3 regions of the Saccharothrix saharensis genome follow, and region 3 is predicted to be linked to each of the others. Evidence: riboswitches for the same ligand, from Rfam matches in the RefSeq annotation. Region 3 holds a riboswitch; each other region holds the start of a gene.

Evidence for each region. Region 3 has a riboswitch for S-adenosylmethionine ahead of FHX81_RS29710 (aminotransferase class V-fold PLP-dependent enzyme). Riboswitches for the same ligand answer to the same signal wherever they lie in the genome.
Region 1: it holds a riboswitch for S-adenosylmethionine, as region 3 does, so the genes downstream of both, thrC (threonine synthase) here and FHX81_RS29710 (aminotransferase class V-fold PLP-dependent enzyme) in region 3, are expected to answer to the same signal.
Region 2: it holds a riboswitch for S-adenosylmethionine, as region 3 does, so the genes downstream of both, FHX81_RS17760 (methionine ABC transporter ATP-binding protein) here and FHX81_RS29710 (aminotransferase class V-fold PLP-dependent enzyme) in region 3, are expected to answer to the same signal.

What each region holds. Positions count from the first base shown of each region.
Region 1 covers NZ_VFPP01000001.1:3,359,577-3,362,842, reverse strand. The annotation lists gene thrC (threonine synthase) at 457-1,719, opposite strand; SAM riboswitch class I at 1,731-1,846, opposite strand; gene holA (DNA polymerase III subunit delta) at 1,943-2,926, shown strand; gene rpsT (30S ribosomal protein S20) at 3,178-3,266, opposite strand, start outside.
Region 2 covers NZ_VFPP01000001.1:4,112,566-4,115,831, reverse strand. The annotation lists gene FHX81_RS17770 (resuscitation-promoting factor) at 1-166, shown strand, start outside; gene rsmA (16S rRNA (adenine(1518)-N(6)/adenine(1519)-N(6))-dimethyltransferase RsmA) at 333-1,211, shown strand; SAM riboswitch class I at 1,298-1,390, shown strand; gene FHX81_RS17760 (methionine ABC transporter ATP-binding protein) at 1,593-2,603, shown strand; gene FHX81_RS17755 (methionine ABC transporter permease) at 2,600-3,266, shown strand, end outside.
Region 3 covers NZ_VFPP01000001.1:6,510,139-6,513,404, forward strand. The annotation lists gene FHX81_RS29700 (M28 family metallopeptidase) at 1-276, opposite strand, end outside; gene FHX81_RS29705 (potassium/proton antiporter) at 479-1,951, shown strand; SAM riboswitch class IV at 2,014-2,127, shown strand; gene FHX81_RS29710 (aminotransferase class V-fold PLP-dependent enzyme) at 2,162-3,266, shown strand, end outside.

The DNA of each region.
Region 1 (3,266 bases), 3.2 Mb from region 3:
AGCTGCCCGACGGCGTTCGCGCCGTGGTCGCCAGGGCCACCACCACCGCCGTGATCGGACTGGCGGAGGTCCTGTCGGCGGACTCGGCGTACCGACTGGTCGCCGACGCGTTGTTCGACGACGACCTCGCCATACCGCCGGAGGAGTGGCATGCCGAGCGCTACAACCGGGAGAAGGCGGACAGCGCCTGGCCGCAGTTGCTCACCGCCTGGCGCGTGGTCACCGAACCGGTCGGCCCGCACGTCCTGCCCGAGCTGACCGCGTTCCCGCGCACCGGGTGGCTGCGGTCGTCCCGGATCTCGCTGTGACCGGCACCGCGTCCACGCGGACGGGCGGTGGCGGGCGACCAGGGGGATCGGCACCCAGGCGAGCGCCGCCGGGGTGAGCCGGGCCGTGTCGCCCGTGGTGCCGTCCGGTCGGCCGGAACCGCGGTCCGGCCGACCAGACGGCGACGGGTCAGTCCTGGAGTGCCTTCAGGACGGCTTCGGCCGACGGCGGGACGTTGGCGCGCGGGCCGACGCGGTCGCCCAGGGCGTCGAGGGTCTTGAGGCCGTCGCCGGTGATGAGGAGCACCGTCTCGCCGTCCGGGTCCAACTGGCCGGTCTCGATGAGCTTCTTCGCGGTGGCGACGGTGACGCCGCCGGCCGTCTCGGCGAAGATGCCCTCGGTCCGGGCCAGCAGGCGGATGCCCTCGACGACCTCTTCGTCGGTGACGTCCTCGATCGCGCCGTTGGTGCGGCGGACGGCGTCCAGCACGTAGGGGCCGTCGGCGGGGGCGCCGATCGCCAGCGACCGGGCGATGGTGTCCGGGCGGACCGGGGAGACCACGTCGTGGCCCGCCTTGAAGGCGGCCGAGACGGGGGAGCAGCCGGTGGCCTGCGCGCCGAACACGCGGTACGGGGTCTGCTCGACCAGGTCGAGCTCGCCCAGCTCGCGGAAGGCCTTGTCGACCTTGGTCAACTGGGAGCCGGACGCGATGGGCACCACGATCTGGTCGGGCAGCCGCCAGCCGAGCTGCTCGGCGACCTCGTACCCGAGCGTCTTGGAGCCCTCGGCGTAGTAGGGGCGGACGTTGACGTTGACGAACGCCCAGTCCTCGTGCTCGGCGGCCAGTTCCTGCGCCAGCCGGTTCACGTCGTCGTAGTTGCCGTCGACGGTGATGAGGTTGCCGCCGTAGACGGCGGTCATGAGGATCTTCGCCTGCTCCAGGGTGGACGGCACCAGCACCACCGACTGCCAGCCCGCGCGGGCCGCGGCGGCGGCGACGGCGTTGGCCAGGTTGCCGGTGGAGGGGCAGGCGAGGACCTTGAAGCCGAGCTCGCGGGCGGCGGCGAGGGCGACGCCGACCACGCGGTCCTTGAACGAGTGGGTCGGGTTGCCGGTGTCGTCCTTCACCCACACCTTGCGCACGCCCAGGGCCTTGGCGAGGCGGTCGGCCTCGACCAGGCGGGTGCCGCCGGGGTTGGTGTTGGGGTGCGACTCGACAGTGGACGGCACGGGGAGCAGGCCGCGGTAGCGCCAGATCGACCGGGGGCCCGCCTCGATGTCCTCACGGCGGACCCGACCGAAGTCGTAGGCCACTTCCAGCGGCCCGAAACACTCGAGACAGGCGTACTCCGGAGCGAGCGGCGTCTCGTGACCGCACTCGCGACACGACAGCGCGCGGGCGGGACCGAGGTCGAAGGAGGTGGTGGCCGAGGGCACACTGACAGCAGTCATCGCGAGGTATCTCCTCATCTTTCCCGCGCGTCGCGGGTCGGAATTGGCACCGTGGTCGCCAGCGGATGCTGTGCGACGGGTTGCCGGGGCTTCTTCGGGCCGATCCCTCTGCCCCTCTGGATGAGCGGTATTCAGTTGTGCCCTCAACTTACGTCACCATCCCGACCCGCAGCCAGAGACGTCCACCATCCGGACGCCCGGCGGGCGTGGGAGGATCGCGCCCGTGAGTGCGCCCGCTGACACGCCCGACGCCGTGCACCTGGTCATCGGCGAGGAGGAGTTGCTGGTCGAACGTGCCGTGCGCGGTGCGTTGGCGGCGGCGCGGAAAGCTGATCCGCAGGCCGACCTGACCCGCGTGCGCGTGACCGATCTCACCCCGCCTGAGCTGGCGGAACTGGTGAGCCCGTCGCTGTTCGCCGAGGGCCGGGTGGTCGCGCTGGAGGCCGCGCAGGAGTGCGGCAAGGAGATCGCCGAGGCGGTGGTCGCCTACGCCAAGGCGCCGGCGGACGGGGTGACGCTGGTCGTCGTCCACAGTGGCGGTGGGCGCAGCAAGGCGGCCAAGGACCTGCCCGGGTTGCTGCGCAAGGCGGGCGCCGCGGTCACCGAGTGCCCCAAGATCACCAAGGCGGCGGACCGGGAAGCGTTCGTGCGCAACGAGATCCGCGCGGCGGGCGGCGGCAAGGCCGACCCGGAGGCCGTGGCGGCGCTGATCGAGGCGATCGGGTCGGACCTGCGCGAGTTGGCGGCGGCGGCTTCGCAGCTCGTCGCCGACACGGGCGGCAAGGTCGACGCCGAGGCGGTCCGCCGCTATCACCGGGGTCGGGCCGAGGTGACCGGGTTCGCGGTCGCGGAGAAGGCCGTGATGGGTGACCGGGCCGGCGCGCTGGAGGCGTTGCGGTGGGCGTTGCAGCTCGGTGTGCCGCACGTGCTGGTCGCCGACGCGCTGGCCGACGCGGTGCGCACGATCGCGCGCGTGTCCGCGGTGGGCCGGGGCGACCCGTTCAAGCTGGCGGGCGAGCTCGGCATGCCGCCGTGGAAGGTGAAGAAGGCCCAGGGCCAGTCACGCGGCTGGGAGGACCGGGGGCTCGCGGCGGCGATGACGGTGGTCGCCGACCTGAACGCCGACGTCAAGGGCGTCGCCGCCGACTCGGGCTACGCCCTGGAACGCGCCGTCCTCAAGATCGTCGCCGCCCACGGCCGCCGCTGATCGGCCGGCTGACGGGCTGTCGGCTGCGGCTGGGGGCTGCGGCTGGGGGCTGCGGCTGGGGACTGACGAGCTGTCGGCTGTGGCCGGCGGGCTGCCCCGACCGCCTGCGGTTGATCGGCTGTCGCTGTCGGGCGTCGCCGACCGGCTGTCCCGGCTGTCCCGGGCGGTGTCTTGGTGGACGGTGATCGGCCCGTGAACGGGAAGTGCCGCCCACCCCGAGGGGTGGGCGGCACTCCGGCGTGAGGACCAGATCAGAGCTGGTTGGCGCGCCGCGCCAGCGCCGACTTCTTGTTGGCGGCCTGGTTGGCGTGGATCACGCCCTTGGTGACGGCCTTGTCGA
Region 2 (3,266 bases), 2.4 Mb from region 3:
GCAGTTCAACAAGGGCACGTGGGACGCCTACGGCGGCGCCCAGTACGCCGCGTACCCGCACCAGGCGACCCGCGAGCAGCAGATCGCCGTGGCGACCAAGCTGCGCGACGCCCGCGGCGGCTACTCGGCGTGGCCCCACTGCCAGCAGAAGCTGGGCCTGCCGTGACATGGCGCCGCCTCCGGCGTCGCGGCGAGATCGCCTGGAAGTCGACCGCTCGCGCCTGATCTTCCGACGCTCGACAAGCGTGATCGCCGGAAAATGAGGCGCGAACGATCGACGCGACCTCGCGTGGTGGTCCAGGGGCGTGCGTGACGTGGTGGAGAATGCACGGGTGACTGAGGACTCGACGTCGGCCGGTTCGGGGAGCCACCTCCTCGGGCCGGCCGACGTGCGTCGGCTGGCCGCCGAGCTGGACATCCGGCCCACCAAGAAGCTGGGCCAGAACTTCGTGCACGACCCGAACACGGTGCGGCGCATCGTGGCGGCGGCCGGGTTGCGCCCGGACGACGTGGTGCTGGAGGTCGGCCCCGGGCTGGGCTCGCTCACGCTGGCGTTGCTGCCCTCCTGTCGCGCGCTGGTGGCCGTGGAGATCGACGGTGTGCTGGCCGACCGCCTGCCCGTCACGGTGGCCGAGCGGGCCCCCGACCTCGCGGACCGGCTGACGGTCGTGCACGAGGACGCGATGCGCGTCACGCCGTCCCAACTGCCGCTGGAGCCCACGGCGCTGGTGGCGAACCTGCCCTACAACGTGGCCGTGCCCGTGGTGCTGCACCTGCTGGCCGTGCTGCCGTCGTTGCGCACGGGCCTGGTGATGGTGCAGTCCGAGGTGGCCGACCGGATGGCCGCCGGTCCCGGCAGCAAGGTCTACGGCGTGCCCAGCGTGAAGCTCGCCTGGTACGCCGACGCCCGGCGGGCCGGTCCCGTGCCGCGCTCGGTGTTCTGGCCGGTGCCCAACGTGGACTCGGCGCTGGTCGCGTTCGAGCGGCACGAGCCGCTGTCCACTGTGGATCCGAAGGGGCTGTTCTCGTTGGTGGACGCCGCTTTCGCCCAGCGGCGCAAGATGCTGCGCGGCGCGCTGTCCGGCTGGGCCGGTTCGGCGGCGGAGGCGCAGCGGCTGCTCGAGGCCGCGGGCGTGGACCCGGCGGTGCGCGGCGAACAACTGGCCGTCAGTGACTTCATCCGGATAGCCGAAGCCGCGTCCACTCGGTAGTCGATGATCTTTCGGCCGAAAGTGTGATTTGCCGGACGATCCGTTTTCGGGCTTGCGTCGCACGGGCTCGGTCGGGTGTACTCGTGGTGCCATCCCGAGCGGCCGAGAGACCTGGCTCTACGACGCCGCAGCAACCACCCCTCCATGGGGGCAGGTGCTTCAGCCAGGATCGATGGAGGATCACGTGCCCAGGATGCGAATGCTCACCCGCCGGCGGGTCGTCGACCACGGCCGCCGGACCTCGTCAGCGTGTCGCAGCTTCCGCTGAAGCCCTAGGCGCCTTCGAATCCTCGCGTCCTGCGTTCAGGACACCTGCTGAGCTGAGCCGTCGGTCACGCACGCCATGAGCGTGCGCTGCCGCATGCCGTCGTGGAGCGAAACGTGATCACTGTCGAGAACCTCACCAAGACCTTCCCCGGGAGTACCGGGCAGGTTCGCGCGCTGGACGGCGTGAACCTGGACGTCGCCGCGGGCACCGTGCTCGGCGTCGTCGGCCCCAGCGGGGCGGGCAAGTCCACCCTGGCCCGGTGCGTCGCGCTCCTGGAGCGCCCCGACAGCGGTGCGATCCGCGTCGACGGCACCGACCTCGTCTCCCTCGACGGCACCGCGCTGCGTGCCGCCCGCCGGCAGATCGGCGTTGTGCCGCAGGGGGATTCTCTGCTGCGCCAGCGCACCGCCGCGGGCAACGTCGCGCTGCCGCTGGAGGCCGCGGGCGTGGCCGGGCCGCAGCGGCGCACCCGCGTCGCCGAACTGCTCGACCTGGTCGGCCTGACCGACAAGGCCGGCTCCTACCCCGACCAGCTCTCCGGTGGTCAGCGCCAGCGGATCGCGGTCGCGCGGGCGCTCGCCGCGTCGCCGTCCGTGCTGCTGGCCGACGAGCCGACCTCCGCGCTCGACCCGGACACGACCGGCTCGGTGCTCACCGTGCTGGACCGGGCGCGCGCCGAGCTGGGCGTGACGGTGCTCGTGGTCACGCACGACATGGGCGTGGTCCGCAAGATCTGCGACGACGTCGCGGTGCTGGAGGACGGCCGGGTGGTGGAGCACGGCAAGGTGCTCGACCTGGTGTCCGACGCCGCCAGCCGCACGGCCGCGTCGCTGCTGCCCGCCGTGGACCAGAACCCGGCGGCGGAGGCCTCGTTCGACCGGGTCGCGGACGTCGTGCTGATCGGCTTCGCGGCCGTCGGCGCGCTGCTGCCCGAGGCCACCAGCCGGTTCGGCGTCGAGCTGAACCTGCTCGGCGGCGGTCTGACCAGGCTCGGCGAGACCCCGGTGGCGCGGTTCCGCGTCGGCCTCAAGGGCGAGCGCGCCGACTCGGCGCTGGAGTGGATCTCGGAAGCGGGCGGCTCGGTGCGACGGACCCTGTCGGGTCCGCAGGGAGTAGCTGCGTGAGGTCCGCAACACCCTGGTCCACCGTGCTCGACGACGTGCTGGTAGCCACCGGCGAGACGTTGTACATGGTGGTCGTCTCCACCCTGATCGCTGTTCTGCTCGGAGCACCCGTCGGCATCTGGCTTCAGCTCACCGCACCCGGTGGGCTGAAGCCCCGGCCGGTGTTGCACAAGGTGCTCGGGTTCGTCGTGGACCTGGGCCGCTCGATGCCGTTCCTGGTCCTGCTGGTGGTGCTCACCTCGCTGACCAGGCTGCTGCTCGGCAGCACCATCGGACCCACGGCGGCCATCGTGCCGCTGGCCGTCGGCGCCATCCCGTTCGTCGGCAGGCTGGTCCAGAACGTGCTGGCCGAGGTGCACGTGTCGGTGGTCGAGGCCGCCGTCACCACCGGGTCGTCCACGCTGCGGATCGTGCGCAGCGTGCTGCTGCGCGAGTCGATGCCCGCGCTGGTGAACGCCGTCGGCGTGACCGCGGTCGCGCTGCTCGGCTACTCGGCCATGGCCGGGGTGGTCGGCGGCGGCGGCCTCGGCGACCTCGCCGTGCGCATGGGCTACCAGCGGTTCAACGACCGCTACCTGTGGAGCACGGTCGTCGTGCTGGCGATCATCGCCACCGCGATCCAGTTCGTCACCAACCGCGTGGCCCGCGGCGTCGACCGGCGCC
Region 3 (3,266 bases):
GCTGGTGAACGACTGCACCCTGGTGGTGAACCCGGCGGCGTCCAACTTGGACTTCACCCAGTTCACCGAGGCGAGGTAGCCCGGGCGGCCGTGCGCCCGGTTGCCGCCGTTGGCGGTGGCGATGCTCTGGAGCCGGCCCAGGTCGGCCTGGACGGCGGAGACCGGGATGTCGGGCCCGGCCAGGGTGGACGGCGGCGCGGCGGTGGCCGAGCCGAGGCCGGAGCCGAGGAGCGCGCCGGTGACGACCAGCGCGGTGGAGATCGTTCGCAGCTTCACGGTGTGTCTCCCGCAGGGTGTGGAGGTGACCGGGGCGGCGGACCCGATCGTCAACATGCACGGGTTCGCATGGTTCGCGCTAGCGACGTTCGGCTGGTGACGCTGCGTGGGGTGCCGGATTCGTCCATTTCGGTGTCGTCGGGGGAGAATGACACCGTCGAGTGATGTCACGGGACGACGGCCTGGAGGTCGAGTGGGCGGTGTGACGGGCTACCTGGGCATCGCCGCCGGCGTACTCCTGCTCTCGGTCATCGCGGTGAGGGTGTCGATCAGGCTCGGTCTGCCGTCCCTCCTGCTCTACCTCGGCATCGGGCTGCTGCTCGGCGAAGCCGTGGTGGGCATCCAGTTCGAGGACGCCGACCTGACCCGCTCGCTGGGCACGGTCGCGCTCGTGCTGATCCTCACCGAAGGTGGTCTGACCACCCGGTGGAGCGCGGTGAAACCCGCGCTGGGGCTCGGCATCACGCTGTCCACGGTGGCCGTCGGCGTGAGCATCGCGGTGACCGGGTTCGCGCTGCACTTCCTGCTGGACATGGACTGGCGCACGGCCCTGCTGTGGGGCGCGGTGCTGTCGTCCACCGACGCGGCGGCGGTGTTCAGCGTGCTGCGCGGCGTCGGCGTCGGCAAGCGGCTCATCGGCGCGCTCGAACTGGAGTCCGGCATCAACGACGCGCCGGTCTACATCGCCGTCGTGCTGCTGGCCGCACCCGACCCGATCACGTGGACCGCGCCGCTGCTGATGGTCTACGAGCTGGTCGCGGGCGGGGTGGTCGGGGTCGTGCTCGGCTGGCTCGGCGGGCTCGGGCTGCGCCGGGCCGCGCTGCCCTCCACCGGCCTGTACCCGCTGGCCACGGTCGCGGTGTGCCTGCTCGCCTACACCGTCGGCGACCTCGCGCACGCGTCCGGCTTCCTCGCCGTCTACATCGCCGCCCTCGTGCTCGGCAACGCCCGCCTGCCGCACCGGGCCGACACGCTGTCGTTCGCCGAGGGGCTGGGCTGGATCGCGCAGATCGGGCTGTTCGTGCTGCTCGGCCTGTACGCCTCACCCGACCGGCTGCTCGACGCGCTGGTGCCCGCGCTGGTCGCGGGCGCGGTGCTGGTGCTGCTGGCCCGGCCGCTGTCGGTGCTGTTCGCCGCGCTGCCGTTCCGCGTGCCGTGGCGGGAGCAGGTGTTCGTCTCGTGGTCGGGGCTGCGCGGCGCGGTGCCGATCGTGTTCGCCCTGATCCCGCTGATCCAGGGCGTGCCGGGCGCGCAGCGGCTCGTGGACGCGGTGTTCGTGCTGGTCGTGGTGCTGACCCTGGTGCAGGGCACGTCCCTGCCGTGGCTGGCGAAGTGGCTGCGGCTGGTCAAGTCCGGCGAGGCGCACGAGGTGCAGGTCGACTCGTCCGCGCTGGACCAGCTCGGCGCGGAGCTGCTCCAGGTCCGCATCCAGCGCGGCTCCAAGCTGCACGGCGTGTACCTGTCCGAGCTGCGGCTGCCGCCGGGCTCCTCGGTCAGCCTGGTGGTGCGCGACGACAACGGCTTCACGCCGCAGCCGACGACCCGCCTGCAGGAGCACGACCAGCTGCTGGTGGTGTGCACCGAGGCCATGCGCACGGCGACGGAGCAGCGCATCCGGGCCGTGGACCGGGCGGGCCGCTTCGCCCGCTGGAAGGGCGACGTCGGCCTGCCGTGACGCTCCCAGGATGTGAACGCCCCTCGACGGGGCCGCGCGGTCCGGGTTAACGTCGGCCCGAAGGTCATGAGTGCCAGCGCTAAGCCCGGGCTTGCTGGCCGGCAACCCTCCTACCGCGGTGGGGTGCCCCTGGTGAGGACCTGGCCGGCGCGCAGGGCGTCCGGCAAGCGCGGGCTCCCTCGGGTGGGGTCCCGGACCCCGGAGGGCGTCATGACGATCGCAGTTCCCGCCACCACCACCGTTGCCCGCCCTGAGCAGGCGCTGCCCCGCGTGGTCGGCTCGTCGCTGCGGGTGCCGCTGGTCACCGGCGAGCGCGTCGAGTACGCCAACCTCGACCACGCGGCCAGCGCGCCGTGCCTGGAGCAGGTGCGCGACGCGGTGGACGAGGTGCTGCCCTGGTACGCCAGCGTGCACCGCGGCGCGGGCTTCGCCTCGCAGGTCAGCACCAGGGTCTACGAGCAGGCGCGCGCGGCCGTGCGCCGGTTCCTCAACGCCCGCGGGACGGACGCCGTGGTGTTCGCCCGCAACACCACCGACGCGCTGAACCTGCTGGCCAGGAGCCTGCCCCGGCACACCGCCGTGCTCCTGTTCGACACCGAGCACCACGCGGCGCTGCTGCCGTGGCGCGGGCCGAACGTGCGCCGGCTGCGGACGCCGTCCTCGCCCGCGCAGGCGGTGCTGGAGCTGGACCGGGCGCTGGGCGCGGCCCCCGTCGGCCCCCGGCTGGTCGTGGTGACCGGCGCGTCCAACGTGACCGGTGAGGTCTGGCCCGTGGCCGAGCTGGCCCGGTTGGCCCGCCGGCACGGCGCCCGGATCGCCCTGGACGCCGCCCAGCTCGCGCCGCACCGGCCGGTGGACGTGCGCGCGCTGGACGTCGACTACACCGTGCTGTCGGGGCACAAGGTCTACGCGCCGTTCGGCGCGGGTGTGCTGGTCGGCCGCTCCGACTGGTTGCAGGCCGCCGAGCCGTACCTGGTGGGCGGCGGTGCCACGGCCCGCGTCACCGACCACGGCGACCGGCTCGGCGTGGCCTGGTCGGCGGTGCCCGAGCGGCACGAGGCCGGCACGCCCAACGTGGTGGGCGTGCACGCCCTGGCCGTGGCGTGCGACGTGCTGGGCAGGCACTGGGAGCAGACGACCGCGCACGAACGCGCCCTGCTGGCACGGCTGCGTGAGGGTCTGAAGACCGTTCCCGGGGTGCACGAGCTGACGTTGTTCGGCTCGGACCACGACCGCGTGGGCGTGGTCAGCTTCACCGTCGGCGGTCAGGACGCCGGGTACCTGGCCGCCGCGCTGTCCGCCGAGCACGGCATCG